DNA from 2 places in the Chromobacterium haemolyticum genome. Region 2 is predicted to be linked to the other one. Evidence: riboswitches for the same ligand, from Rfam matches in the RefSeq annotation. Region 2 holds a riboswitch; the other holds the start of a gene.

Region 1 (6,875 bases), 830 kb from region 2:
CAGAACGACCTGCCCCGCTTCGCCGGCATCGACCAGGCGCTGCGCCGGCTGCTGTCCGAGCCGGAACAAGAACTGCCCGGCTACCGCGACGGCGACCTGCCGCTGTTCCAGGCCAAGTACGACATCGTCAAACACAGCGAGGCTTTCCGCCTGCATCTGACCGACGACGTGGAAAACTTCACCGCGTTGCCGGATGGTTTCCTGATCGCCGAGGACGGCGAACACCGCTACGTGGCCGTCGGCGGCGAGGAGCGCATTCTGTTTCCCAATCCCACGGTCAAGCCCGGCCTGCGCGCCGGCATCGTGGTGGAGCCGGCGCGCTTGCCTTAAGCTCTGCCGCGCGTTGTGAGACGTGACGCGGTGAGTGCCGTTTCGAACTGCTCATGTATCCACTGTACATTCCGCTTTCTCAGCGGTTTTCGCCTTGTCTCACTCTTGCTCGCGAGACCGTGGACACATTCTAAAAGTGATTCAACGCTCCGGCTCGCAGTCCGCGCCGACCTCAAGCGCTCAATCGAGCCGCGCGCAAAAACGCCGCAACCTTAGTTGCGGCGTTTTTCATTCCGGCAGGATTCCCCGCCACGCGCGGCTGCTCAAGCAAACTCGGCGGCGGCCACCCTCGCCACCGCGGCGATCACCGCGTTTCGCTCGTCCATCATCGCCGACGATCCCCAGTAAAACACCGACAGCAACAACGGCGACTTGCCCGGCCGCCAGGCCACGGCCACGTCGTTGGCAGCGCCGTGGCCGCCGCTGCCGGTCTTGTCCCCCACCCGCCACTCCGCCGGCAAGCCGGCGCGGATGCGCAGATTGCCGGTGGTGCTGCCCAGCAGCCAATCGTTCAACAACCCGCGCTGCCGCTCCGGCAATAGCGGGGAAAACAGCAAGGCATGCAGATTGGCCGTCATCGCCGCCGGCGTGGTGGTGTCTCGCGGATCGCCCGGCTCAGCGCGGTTCAGCTCCGGCTCAATCCGATCGAGACGGGTCAAGCCATCGCCCAGCGAGCGGGCGAAGCGATTCACTTCCTGCGGCCCGCCCAGTTGCTCCAGCAGCAGATTGGCGGCGGTGTTGTCGCTGAAGCGCATCGCCGCGTCGCACAGGTCTTTTACCGACATGCCCTGCTCCACATACTGTTCGGCGATAGGCGAATAGTCGATCAACTGCTCGCGCCGGTAACTGACATGTCGATACAACAAGTCCGGCTGCGCCGCGCTGCGTTGCAATAAGGCTCCCACCAGCAACAACTTGAAAGTGCTGCACATCGGAAAGCGCTCATCGGCGCGATAGGCCAGGCTCCGTCCACTGTCCACCTCTTGCGCGAACACGCCGATGCGACCGCCGGCGTTGCGTTCCAGCTCCGCCAGCTGCCGCGCCGCCGGCGCTTCGCCCGGCGCTCGCAACGGCGGACGCGCACAACCCAAAATCAAAGGCGAGGCGGCCAAAGCCGCCAGCAAGGCGCGCCGCTGCGCGAAATAATCCATAGTTTCATCCCCAGATCGGTATGACGACGCAGCCCATGGCGCGGCCGGCCATCGCGGTTTAGTTCCCCCGATGCGCATTGCCGCTACCTGCGGCAATGACAATGAACTAAAATGAGGTGCATATTCTTTTTGGCTTGAATTCATTGAATCGACGCGTCAAAGCACCATAGACAGATTCAAGCATCTTTAATGACTCATTAAACAATCGAATGACATGAAAAATCCAGCGCAGTTCCGTACGCCGATCTGGCGACGCATCGCCGGCCTTCTGGGCCTCAGCCTGGCCCTGCTTGCCGCGCCGGTTCAGGCCAAGGCCCCGCACCCCCATCGCCATGCCAGCGCGCCGGCGCAGGAGCAGTTGCTGGAACACGGCAGCTACACCAACTCCGACGGCGTAGAAGTGCACAGCCCGGCCCACACCCGTTCCGGCAAAGCGCCGGCCGGCGCCAGCGCGCGTTGCCGCGACGGCAGCTACAGTTTCAGCCAGCATCGGCGCGGCACCTGTTCGCATCACGGCGGCGTGGCGGCCTGGCTCTGAGCCCGTCTCAGAGCCTGTTTACGATCTCGCGAGCCGAAAACCGCTGAGAAAGCGGAATGTACATGCGGTACATGAGCATTTCGAAGCGGGTTTCAACGCCCTTATCTAAACTATCCCGCCGACGCGCAGCAGATCGTAAACAAGTATTCAGAACATGCTTACGATCTCGCGAGCTAAGGCGAGACAAGGCGAAACCGGCTGAGAAAGCGGAATGTACATGCGGTACATGAGCATTTCGAAGTGGGTTTCAACGCCGTATCGCCGACGCGCAGCAGATCGTAAACAAATTCTCACACCAGACAGCCGGCAAACACCAAGTACACCGCACCCGCGCCCAGCAGCCAGCGGCCGTCCACGCTGCCGCGGCGGAACAACAGCCACAGCCCGGCAATCGCCGCCATCGTGGCCAGTCCGGACCACAGCAAGACGCTATCGAACATCCACGGGGTGAAGAACAGGCCGAAAGCGCTGGGAATCGTCGCCTGAATCATCATGGCTCCGGAAATATTGGCCAAGGCCAAACGCTCCTTGCCCTGGCGCAGCCAGATCAGCGCGTTCATGATCTCCGGCAGTTCGGTGGCCACCGGGCTCAACAACAAGGCCACCAAATGCGGCGCCATGCCCCAATGGCCGGCCAGCGCTTCCAACTGCGCGACGAAGCCGTGCGCCGCCGCCGCGATCACCGTCAGGGCCAACAAAGCCTGCGCCGCCGCCCAGCCCAGGCCGCCGCCGGCGCGCAGCTTCAAGGCGTCCAGCTCCTCCTCTTCCGGCGCGGTGTCCGCGCTGCGGATCTCGCGCCAGACATAGGCGGCGTAAGCGGCCAGGAACAATACGCCCAGCCAGGGCTTGACGGCGAAGGCCACCAGACCCAGCGCCACCTTCAAGGCGAAGACGAACAGGAAGGCCAACTGGTCGCCGGCCAGCCGACGATGATCGACGCGCAGCAGATAATCGCCGCGCCCCAGCCGGCTGCGGTTGCGCCACAGGGCAAAGCCCACCACCGCGTAAGCCAGCGTGGCCAGCACCAGCGGTCCGCCCAAGGCCGCGCCGACGCCGATGTCCTTATGTTGCGGCGTGTCGCCAAAGGCCATTGCGGTCAAAGTCACCGCGCTCTCCGGCAAGGCGGTGCCGAAAGCGGCAAGCACGGTGCCTACGGCGCTGGCGCCCAGGTTCAGGTGGCGTCCGCACCATTCGATGGCGTTGACGAAGTATTGACAGGATAGATAGATCAGGACGGCAAAGCCGAGCAGAAACAACAGGGTCGACAGCATGGATGGTCTTGGGCCGGGCAAGCGAATGGACAATGGCGCAACGACGCGGCTTGCCCGGCGGCAAACGCATCGTGGCCAAAGGTCTCGCTTGGCGGCGCCGGCAATGCCGGCCGCTGACCGCGCCATGAGGAAAGCTCCTCAAGTTTGTTGACGCGGCCTCTTCGGCGGGGCCGAAGATGGCTACTCCCCAATGACAACGGCGCCATTGTGCCAGCCCGGACTCAATGGCGCAAACCTAGTCTCTCGTCATGCGGAGCCGGAGGCGCTTTCCCGCCTCCGGCCTGTTTGCCGGCCGGCTAGCGGCGGAACCACTCGCGCTTGGCCAGCGCCGCCTCCACCTGCTCGCGCTTGAGCAAGGCGTCGCGCATCTCGTTCCGCGCCGCCAGCGGCAACTGGTCGCCGTAGTAAGGCGATTGCGGCTGGCTGCTGTTGCCGTAGGTGTTGATCACCTTGGCGCGCAGCGGCCGGCCAAACTCCACCAGCGCGGTGAAAGTGTCGCCGAAGATGGCGCGCTGGCGGCCGTCGCTGTCGCCGATATAGCTGAAGGTGCGGAAGGCGCCCAGGCCCTCGGCGCCGCCGCTGGCAGGCTGGTCCAGCCGCGCCGCGCCGCCGGCGGGGCCGCGCCGCAGCCGGTAGACTTCGCCGAAGGCGATGTCCAGCGGCACGCCGGCCTGTTGCAGCCCCTGGGCCGCTGCGCCCAGCTTGCTCAGCGCGAAGCCGGCGTCGCGCAGGCCGGCCGGCGTGCGGTAGGGCTGCGCCGGGTCCGCTTCCTGGCGATAGCGCAAGGCCTCTTCGCCGCCGGAGGCCGCCACCCAGGCGGCGAACAACACCGCGCCCTTGCTGGCGGCGTCGCTGCGCCGGTCCCATTGGGCCAGCACTTGCGCCGCGGCGATCAGGCCGGCGTCGCCGGAGGCGCGCGCATAGCCGATCAAATCGTCCAGCACCCGGTCCGCCAGCAGCAGCCGGGTGTCGTGCTTGGCGCTGAGCAGCGTGTCCAGAGAGAAGGCCGGCGTCTGCTCGATCAGCTCGATGCCGCGCTGTTCTCGTAGCAGCGGCGACGCCCGCGGCGATAGATAAGCGGCGTAGGCGGCCGGGTCCAGCGCCGGCTTGCTCATATACCAGGGCACGCTATTGGAGTTCTGCACCCAGCCGCTGGCCGGATTCGTCGCCTGCGGCAACTCGTCCAGGCGCAGCGCCTGGCGCCAGATCAGATCGCTGCGGCTGCCGTCCACCGGCTGCGCCCAGTAGGCGGCGTCGCCGCCGGCTCGGCGCGGGGTCAGGCCGCCGAAGGCCGCCCAGATATTGCGCTGGGCGTCGGCGTAGATAATGTTGTGGTAAGGGTTTTGCAGCCGCGCCACCACCTTGCGGAAGGCCAGGAAGTCAGGCGCCTGCGCCATGTCCCACCATTGTTCCAGCACGCCGGGGGTCTGCAGCTGGTCGACGCCGACGATGCGCAGCGCGTAGCTCTGGCCGTCCTTGTCGAACACCGGGCCCTGCTCTGCGCGACGCAAGGTCAGTTGCTCGGCTTGCAGGCTGCCGTCCGGCTGACGGATATACAGGGTTTCGCGCTTGGTTTCGAAGTCGCGCGCCACGCCGTCCAGCAGGTATTGCCGGCCGCTGAGCTTGAGTTGATAGAGGTCGCAGCCGTCCTGGGTGTTGACGGTATGCACCCAGCCCAGCCGCTGGTTGAAGCCGATGCGCATCACCGGCAGGCCCACCAGGGTGGCGCCGTAGATATCGTATTCCGGGCTCTTGAACTGGGCTTCGAACCAGGTATGGCTGCCGCCCCACAGCAAATGCGGGTTGGCCAGCAGCATGGCGTTGCCGGAACGGCTCTTGGCCGGCCCCAGCGCCCAGCCGTTGGAGCCGCCGATCAGATTGATGGGCGTGGCCACCGCGTCCGGGTAGACCAACGAGCAATTGGCCGCGCCGGTGGCGGTGGAGCCGCTCAGATAGCTGAAGAAGATGCGCAGGGTGTGAGCCAGCACGTCCTCGCTGCGCACCGGCAACACCGCTCGCGCCGCCGGGCTCAGGCTTCCGCTGGCGGCGGCCTGGTCGTTGATCCCGGCGACGAAGGCGTCCAGGTAGGCGCGCATGCGCGGGCTTTGCTGTTGCAGCCATTGTTTGGAGCGTTCGGGGAAGCCCATCGCGCGCACCAGGCGGTCCACTTCCGCCATATTGCTGGGAAAGGGCTCGCCGGCCTCGAACACCGCGCCGTAGTATTCGGCGCCGCGGCCGCGGCCCTGGGCGTACAGCCGCAGCAGCAGTTCCGGGTGCGCCTGCATCTGGGCGCGGCCGAAGGCGTAGGCCAGGCTGTCGGCGCGCGCGGCATAGATGTGCGGCACGCCGCTGCGGTCCCACAGCACCTGACTGCCGCGCGGCTTGCCGTCGTCGTCCAGTTCGCAGGCTGTCAGCAAGGACAGCATGGCGATGCCCAATAGGGCGAGGATCAAGCGTTTCACTACCTTTCCTCCTTTCAATGCGTTCATGGCGCTGCAGCCACAGCGGCTCCCCTGCTCCTGCAGCCTGGCGAGTGACTCAAGTGATGCGCCCTTAGTCGCTTGTTGGGTGCGAAGACAAACACGAATCCGACGCGCCCCAGGTCCCTTCAAGACTGCCGACGGGTGCCAGGCCCGAGGTCTTAAGCGGCTGCTTTGTCTGAGCGATTTGACGTTAGCAAATCGCGAGTTCAGCCGCGCCTCGGGTCTGACGGGCCCCGGCGGGAAGCCGCAGGCCAGGCTTGCAGGGTGGCCTTTAGGAGTGGAGAGGATATTTGGCCAAGCAAATATCCTCTCCCTGCTCGCCGGGCAGCCCCGGCAATCAAAACCATCATCCGCGCAGCGGATGCCTCATGCCCCTAGTACCAGCGAAACACCCGCGCGCCGCTGACGAAGCCGGCAATGCCGATCAGCGTGAGCACCACCGCGGAACGGGCGATCTCCAGCACCCCGGCGCCCTCGACGAAAATCATGCGCATGCCGTCGGCCAGTATCGTCAGCGGCAACACCTCGATCACCGACACCATCCAGTCCGGGAAATGCTTGTAGCTGAAGAAGATGCCGGAAAAGATCACCAGGAACAGAATGGTCATTTCCAGCAGGCCGTTGGCGGTCTGCGCCTTGGTGGCGCGCGAGGCGGCCAGGATGGCGATGCCGGCGAAGCAGACATTGCCGGCCAGCAGCAGCACGATGAAGGGCAGCGCCCCGCCCTGAGCGTGCACGTCGAAATAACTGCTGGCGAACAGATACAGCACCAGGGTTTCCAGCAGGCTGAACACCAGGCAGGCCAGCACGTGGGCCAGCAGGAAATCAGTCTTGCGCATCGGGGTGATGCGCATCTGCCGGGTGACGCGGGTGGCGCGTTTTTCGATCAGCGACCAGCCGACGGCGATCAGGCAGGTTTCCATCACCGCCATCGCCACCAGGCCGGGCACCAGGAAGTCGATATAGCGCAGGCCGGGGCTGTCCAGCACCGACATATTCTTGTCCACCGCCTGGCTTAGCGCGTCCGGGTCGTCGCCGAGGAAGAAGTAAGTCAGCAGCGCCTCGTTGTTTTGCGGGTCCAGGTAGTAGATGCGCTTGCCGC
Region 2 (6,875 bases):
TGCCTATTTGATGATAATCAATAGTCCGCCAACTATTCCAAAAACAAGGCCGCCATCGCTTAGGATGGCTGACTGAAGTCAATAAACAACAATAATTCTAGATAACAGCGGCAATCAGGTCCAAAGCGCCGGATGGCGCGGGGCCTGAATCAGGCGCTGAACAGGATTGCGGAGCAAGAGGAGAAGTCATGCAGTGGTTCTGGCGCGTGTATACCCTGGTGGAAAAGACTTTCTGGGATACGTTGACCAAGAAATTGTGCAGTTTCTTTTTTATCAGCCTGTTTCAGTTGGGCATGGTGGCTTATGTTTATTATGTTCTGGAAGACATTCGGAGCCTGCTGAAAGGGCAAGTCGCTTCGCCCCAAGTGTTGGCGGGCATCGAGTCCAGCATAGACGGAGCCCTGTTTTGGACGATGGCGCTGTGGATGATCAGCTTCGTCTTCATTGCCTTTATGGTCTGGTATCTTCGTTTTTTGATTGTCCGGCCTCTAAAAATGATTATCCGGATTTTCAATGAAATAGGCGCCGGCGAGGGCGATCTGTCCAGAGACATTCCCACCATCACCCATGACGAAATCCGCGAACTGTCGCTGTCGTATAACCGTTTTCTGCTGAAAATGCGCGAAATCATTAGCAATGTGCGGTTGATGACGGTGCGGATCGCGATGGATTCGGCGCGCACCCGAAAGAATGTGGTTGAGTCGCTGGAGGGGGCGCGCAAACAGGATCAGTTGGCGACGCAAGTCCGGGCCGCCAGTGATCAGAGCACCGAGGGCGTGGGCCAGGTCACAGAGCAGACCCAGGCGATTTCATCCACCACCCTGGCCAACCTGGACGTGGCGCGGGAGTCCTACGCCGAGCTCAAGTCCGTGGCTGAGAGCATTTACGGCATTAATCAGAAGGTGGGCCATTTCAACCACACTGTGGATGATTTGAGCCAGCGCTCGTCCAGCATCAAGACCATTGTGGATCTGATCAAGGATGTGTCGGATCAGACCAATTTGTTGGCTTTGAACGCGGCGATCGAAGCGGCGCGGGCCGGCGAGAGCGGACGCGGTTTCGCCGTGGTGGCCGATGAAGTGCGCAAGCTGGCGGAGCGAGTCAAAAAAGCGACGGACGAGATTTCGCATAATATCGACGATATGCTGGGGCTGGTGTCGGAAACCCAGGTGGAAACCGCCCAGATCACCGAGGACACCAAGTCTGCTCGCGAAATCGTCTCCAAGGCGTCGGAGCATTTCAGCAAGATGATGGGAGACTTTGAAACAACGGCGAATAGTCTCAGTCAGATCGCCGCCACCATGTCGGAGTTCGTCGCTTCTAATGGACAGGTCAATCTTCATGTGGCGGAAATTCACGAGCTAGGTCATCAGGTGACGGACCGCCTGAACCATACGGAAGAGTCGGCCACCAAGCTGTCCGGGGCTGCGGAGCAGGTGCAGCAGTTAGTGGCGCGCTTCATTTTGGGCGAGGGCGAGTTCGACCAGATCATGCAGACGGCCAGGGGGGCGCGGGATGAGTTGCAAGCCATCATGACCGCGCAGCTGGCCGCGGGCGTACCGCTGTTCGATCAAAACTACCAGCCCATCGCTGGCGCCAAGCCTGCCAAGTTCCGCACGCAGTACGACGCCAAACTGGAAAAGCTGATGCAGCCAGTGTACGACCGCGCCGCCAAGTCCGTGCCAGGCGGTGTGTTCTGTCTGGCGGTGGATACCAATGGCTACGCGCCGACTCACAATAGTTGGTATAGCCAGCCCTTGAGCGGGGATCCGGCCAAGGACTTGATCAATAGCCGAGACAAGCGCAAGTTTGCCGACGTCGCCGGCCTGCGGGCGGCTCGCAGCACACAATCCTTCCTGTTGCAGACGTACACCCGCGATACTGGAGAAGTGTTGTCGGAGGTGGTGCTGCCCATCATGCTGTCAGGCAAGCATTGGGGCGGCTTCCGACTGGGCTTCAACCCGGAGGAACTGCTGGAATCGCTTGGACGCGGAGCCGGCCGGAACTGATATGTTGCCGGGTGGAAGCAAAACAAAACGGAGGCCGCGGCCTCCGTTTTGTTTTGAGCTGTGCTTCAAATTTGCAGGGGGGTCAGTAGAGTGACGACGCCCAGGCCGGCAAACAGCAGCGCGGCAATAGTGTGCACCATTTTTTGCGGCAACTTCTTCGCGGCCACCTCGCCCAAGAGCACCGCGGGCACATTCGCTAGCATCATGCCCAAAGTGGTGCCGGCCACCACCAGCAGCAAGGCGTCGGGAAAGCGCGCGGACAAGGCGACGGTGGCCAACTGTGTCTTATCGCCCATTTCCGCGATAAAGAAAGCGATACAGGTGGTGCCGAAAACGCCAAACCGCTCTAGGAGCCGGCTATCTTCATCCAGCTTGTCCGGAATCAGCATCCAGCCCGCCATGGCGAGAAAGGAAAGGCCCAGCCCCCAACGCATGAGATCCGGGCCAATTTTGCTCATTAGCCAGTGACCCACCGCTGCGGCGGCGAAATGATTGAGCAAAGTGGCGACGAAGATGCCGAAAACGATGGGAACCGGCTTGCGGTAGCGGCCGGCCAGCATCAGTGCGAGCAATTGAGTTTTGTCGCCGATTTCAGCCAGGGCGACGATTCCGGTGGAAATGAGAAAGGCTTCCATGAAGACTCCGGGGGCTGCGCATACGCCATGACAAGCCCGCGCCGCAGCCCCGCATTGCGCAGACATGTCATGGGTCTTGCCAAACGGAAGTTTTCGTCGCATGCACCATGGCCGTGACGGCCAAGCTTGTTGATGCATGCCGGCGCTGAAAACCGCGCCGAGGCTACTCCCCCAGATCTAGCTGATTCTAAATCAGTTGGCGTAGCGGGGCAATCGGCGGGCTTGGAACCTGTTTACGATCTGCTGCGTATCGCTAAAGCGCAGCAGACATTGAACAGGCTCTTAGAGTTGAGATGTGCACTGAGGGCAGCGAGAAGCCTTTTCCGGAATATTGGATGCGCAGAATGGGCACTCTTTGGTGGCGGGAGCCGGCGCGGCGGCGGCAGGCTCTTCGCGCTTCAGTCGATTGATGGCCTTGACCAGCATGAAAATAGCGAAGGCCACTATGGTGAAGCTGACCATGGCGTTGATGAATAAGCCGATATTCAGTGTGACGGCGCCAGCTTGCTTGGCCGCGGCCACCGACACATAAGGTCCAAGCTGCTTGCTGCCTTCTTTTAGTACGAAGAACATATTGGAGAAATCAACATTGCCTACCAGCAAGCCGATGGGGGGCATGATCACATCGTCAACCAGCGATTTGACGATGGCGCCGAAGGCACCGCCGATAACCACGCCGACCGCCAGGTCGATGACATTGCCTTTCATGGCAAATTCTTTGAATTCTTTGATAATGGACATGGTTAACCTCTGTTTAAATAGCGTTAACGATTATAGAGTATTCAATTGGCTGCACTCCACCTCAAGTGCATTTTCAAGCAAGCGAACGTGGACGAACAGGCAGGCTGCCAAGCAGGGCGCCGCCAAGAATCAGCACGATGGCGGTTATTGCAATAGCGTTCAATTGCCCTTGTCCGGTGCCTATCAGCAGCAGGGTGGACAGCAAGGGCGTGGCATAGGACAAGGAGCCTATCTGTCTGGGGTCCCCCTCCTTTAGCGCGCGGTCCCATAGGAAGAAGGCGCCGCCCATCGGGCCGATGCCCAGCAGGATCAAGGCCAGCCATTGACCAGCGCTGGGGGCGACGTTGGGTTCGAACAGGAAGTGGCATAGTAGGGAAAGTAAGCCGGACAGCAGGCAGAACCCGCCGACCGCGCTATTGGGGAAGCTGGGCAGCCTGCGCGTCAGCAGGCTAAAAGTCGACCACACAACGGCGGCGCCGATGGCCAGCAGATAACCGACAAGATAGTTGCTGGACAAGGCGAGCTTGCCTCCGCTGACAATCAGCGCCGCTCCACTGAAACCCAGCGCGCCGGCCAGAATGTGACGGCCGTGCAGTATGGTGCCGGGAACCAGGATGGGCGAGAGTATCACAATCAACAGGGGCCATAGATAATTCAGCAGATTGGCTTCCATGGCCGGCGCGTGCCGAAATGCGAAGAACAGCAAGAAATGGTAGCCGAACAAGCCATAGATTCCGACCAGTAAGGTGCGCGGCGGCACTTTCCAGTCGCGGCAATGGCGGATACTGAGCAGGCTGCCGATCAACAGGCAGACGCCAACCACAAAAAATGGGGGAAGCGAGCGGGTTTGGGTGCCAAGCGTGGCCAGCGAAGCCCATAGCAAGATAGCGCCGCCGGCAAAAGCAATCGGTCTGGAAATCATTATTATTCCAATGGGGAAGGTGGGCCGATTGTAAAACGGAAGCAGAAATGGAAAAAGCCACAATCCGGCGATTGTGGCTTTTGGAAACTTGGCTCCCCGAGCAGGGCTCGAACCTGCGACCTGCGGATTAACAGTCCGTCGCTCTACCAACTGAGCTATCAGGGATCATCATTCAGTGATGCTGTCTTGTTTTGGCTCCCCGAGCAGGGCTCGAACCTGCGACCTGCGGATTAACAGTCCGTCGCTCTACCAACTGAGCTATCAGGGAATGGAAAACAAGCAATTCTCAAACAGGGCCGTAATGGCTCCCCGAGCAGGGCTCGAACCTGCGACCTGCGGATTAACAGTCCGTCGCTCTACCAACTGAGCTATCAGGGATTTGAGTGAGGGCGAACTATAGCTTCAGCCTGTCGGGCTGTCAACACTTGCGCGGTTGAAAATCGCTTGGGCCCGCCAAGCGGGGCGAAGGAGGGGCGTGCGCCGGCAATTCATCGCTGGCGAAGGGGGGCTGCGGCGCGTTAAAATTTCGTTTGTTGACCATGCGGGAATAGCCGCGTTTTTGAGGTGGGTTAAATGAATCTGGACGGGAAGCTCACGCTGGATGCGCGCGCGCAGCGGGCGAATAAAGATGCGGTGGAAATGAATGTTCATCTGCGGCAGTTGGACTCATTGCGCGCCGGTGTCGCAATATCGATTTTGGATAAGCACAAAATCATCCAGGTGGCGGGAGAGGATGCAGAGGCCTTTTTACAAGGGCAACTCTCTAGCGATGTGCGTGAGTTGTCGGATGAAAACCGCGCTCAGTACAGCAGTTACTCTACGGCCAAAGGAAGGATGCTGGCCAGTTTTCTGGTTTGGCGTTGCGATGAAACTTATTACCTGGCGGTATCTGCGGATTTGGCCGATTACGTGGCCAAGCGCTTGAGCATGTTTGTGCTGCGCTCCAAGGTGAAGGTATCGATTGCGGATAACCTGACCTTGATAGGCCTTGCGGGCAAGGCGGCCTTGGCGGCGCTGACGATCGAGTCCGCATTGGCGTCAACACCAGGGCCGCGAGAGATGGTGCGGGTTGAGCCGGGCCTGTTGATAGGCTTGCCTGGGACAGGCTGGGTGCTGGTTGTGGACGAGGCAGGCGCAGAGTGGGTGGGGGAAAAGCTGACGGACGACGCCAGCCTGATTTCTTCCGGTGTTTGGGAATGGCGGGATATTGACGCGGGTATTCCTTGGGTCCATCTGGCGACTCAGGAGCAATTTGTGCCGCAGATGGCGAATATGGAGTTGATTGGAGGGGTGAGCTTTAAGAAAGGCTGCTACCCGGGGCAGGAAATCGTCGCCAGATCGCAGTATTTGGGAAAATTGAAGCGTCGTTTGTTCAAGGTAGCATTTAAACAGCCGCTTGCCATCGGCGCTAAACTCTATAGCCCATCTGTAGCGGGTCAGTCGATTGGCATGTTGTCGGCGGTTTGCCAAGTGGCTCCGGAACAATATGAAGGTTTGGCCGTTGTTCAATTTCAAGCTTGGGAAGAGGGTATTTATGCTGACGAGGCCTATACAATAAGGCTTCTGCAACTGGACCTGCCCTATTCCTTGAATGAGGGGCTTGAGAATTAATTGATAATTTCTGTTTTGTTTCCTTGACTTGAGTAGAAAGGCTTGGCTACATTATCATCTGTAATGCACCACTACTCTTACAATATATTTGGGAACATGCTAATGGAACTGTCGAAATTGGATTTTACCCAGCTGGTGGCTCTGCGCGCCGATGTCGAAGCTGAAATCAAGCGCCGCGAAAGCGAAGAAAAGTCCAAAGCCAAGAAACAAATCATTGAGCTTGCTCGCGCTTACGGCCTGAGCGTGGAAGAAGTGCTGGGCAAAACCGGCGGCGTGCGCAAGCCGGTGGAAGCCAAGTACCGTCACCCGGTTAGCCCGGAACTGACTTGGACCGGGCGCGGCCGCAAGCCGGTGTGGGTACAAGAGTGGATCTCCAGCGGCAAAGCGCTGGAAGCACTGGCTATCTAAGCAAACTGCGGGTTTGCAATGAATTTCAAAAGCGCCTGTCATGGGCGCTTTTTCTTTGTCTGACGGCCAGCGGTCCGGCTTGAGGCTTGCTATAAATGGATGTAGCGTTCAAGCTGTTTCGTATAGTGATTGAAATGTGCTGACATTGTCTTGAGAGTGGGCGGCTATGCTGGATTTTTTTTCAAGAGGGGCTAAAGGTCGCTCCGACCCATTGGCTAGCGCGGAAGCGGCCAGGGAGTTTGTGGCGGCTTTGAAGAAGGAGCACGGTGCGGCCGCGCATGAGCGCGTGGTGGCATTGCTGTCGCCATTGGAGTTGGATTGGCACAATATTTCAGTGGATCGCGTCGAAGCGCTGCTGGCTCTCAACCAAGAGACGGAGTCGCTGCATGAAAACCTCTGCGCGCAATACTTGCTGAATACGCGCATGCCCAAAGCGCTGGAAGCGCAGCTGAGAAGCCAGATACTGGCCTACGGAAAATGTTTTATCGACAGCTATCAGCATGTGCTGACGGTCGACGCCGACTCGGTCGAAGGCGCCAAGGTGCTGAC

The links. A riboswitch is a leader RNA that binds a small molecule or an ion and turns the genes downstream of it on or off. The one in region 2 is predicted to bind manganese.
Positions count from the first base shown of each region.
Region 1: linked by a shared signal. The riboswitch ahead of GYH29_RS09255 (sodium:calcium antiporter) and the one ahead of GYH29_RS05775 (TMEM165/GDT1 family protein) in region 2 are both predicted to bind manganese.

Region 1 covers NZ_AP019312.1:2,050,012-2,056,886, reverse strand. The annotation lists gene astE (succinylglutamate desuccinylase) at 1-330, shown strand, start outside; gene bla (class A beta-lactamase) at 594-1,481, opposite strand; gene GYH29_RS09260 (DUF3761 domain-containing protein) at 1,696-2,019, shown strand; gene GYH29_RS09255 (sodium:calcium antiporter) at 2,310-3,290, opposite strand; yybP-ykoY riboswitch at 3,347-3,491, opposite strand; gene GYH29_RS09250 (penicillin acylase family protein) at 3,587-5,752, opposite strand; gene GYH29_RS09245 (ABC transporter permease) at 6,148-6,875, opposite strand, start outside.
Region 2 covers NZ_AP019312.1:1,221,776-1,228,650, forward strand. The annotation lists gene GYH29_RS05770 (methyl-accepting chemotaxis protein) at 189-2,009, shown strand; gene GYH29_RS05775 (TMEM165/GDT1 family protein) at 2,075-2,644, opposite strand; yybP-ykoY riboswitch at 2,646-2,828, opposite strand; gene mscL (large conductance mechanosensitive channel protein MscL) at 2,927-3,385, opposite strand; gene GYH29_RS05785 (DMT family transporter) at 3,459-4,307, opposite strand; tRNA gene GYH29_RS05790 (tRNA-Asn) at 4,397-4,472, opposite strand; tRNA gene GYH29_RS05795 (tRNA-Asn) at 4,500-4,575, opposite strand; tRNA gene GYH29_RS05800 (tRNA-Asn) at 4,610-4,685, opposite strand; gene ygfZ (CAF17-like 4Fe-4S cluster assembly/insertion protein YgfZ) at 4,881-5,918, shown strand; gene GYH29_RS05810 (H-NS histone family protein) at 6,021-6,326, shown strand; gene GYH29_RS05815 (hypothetical protein) at 6,493-6,875, shown strand, end outside.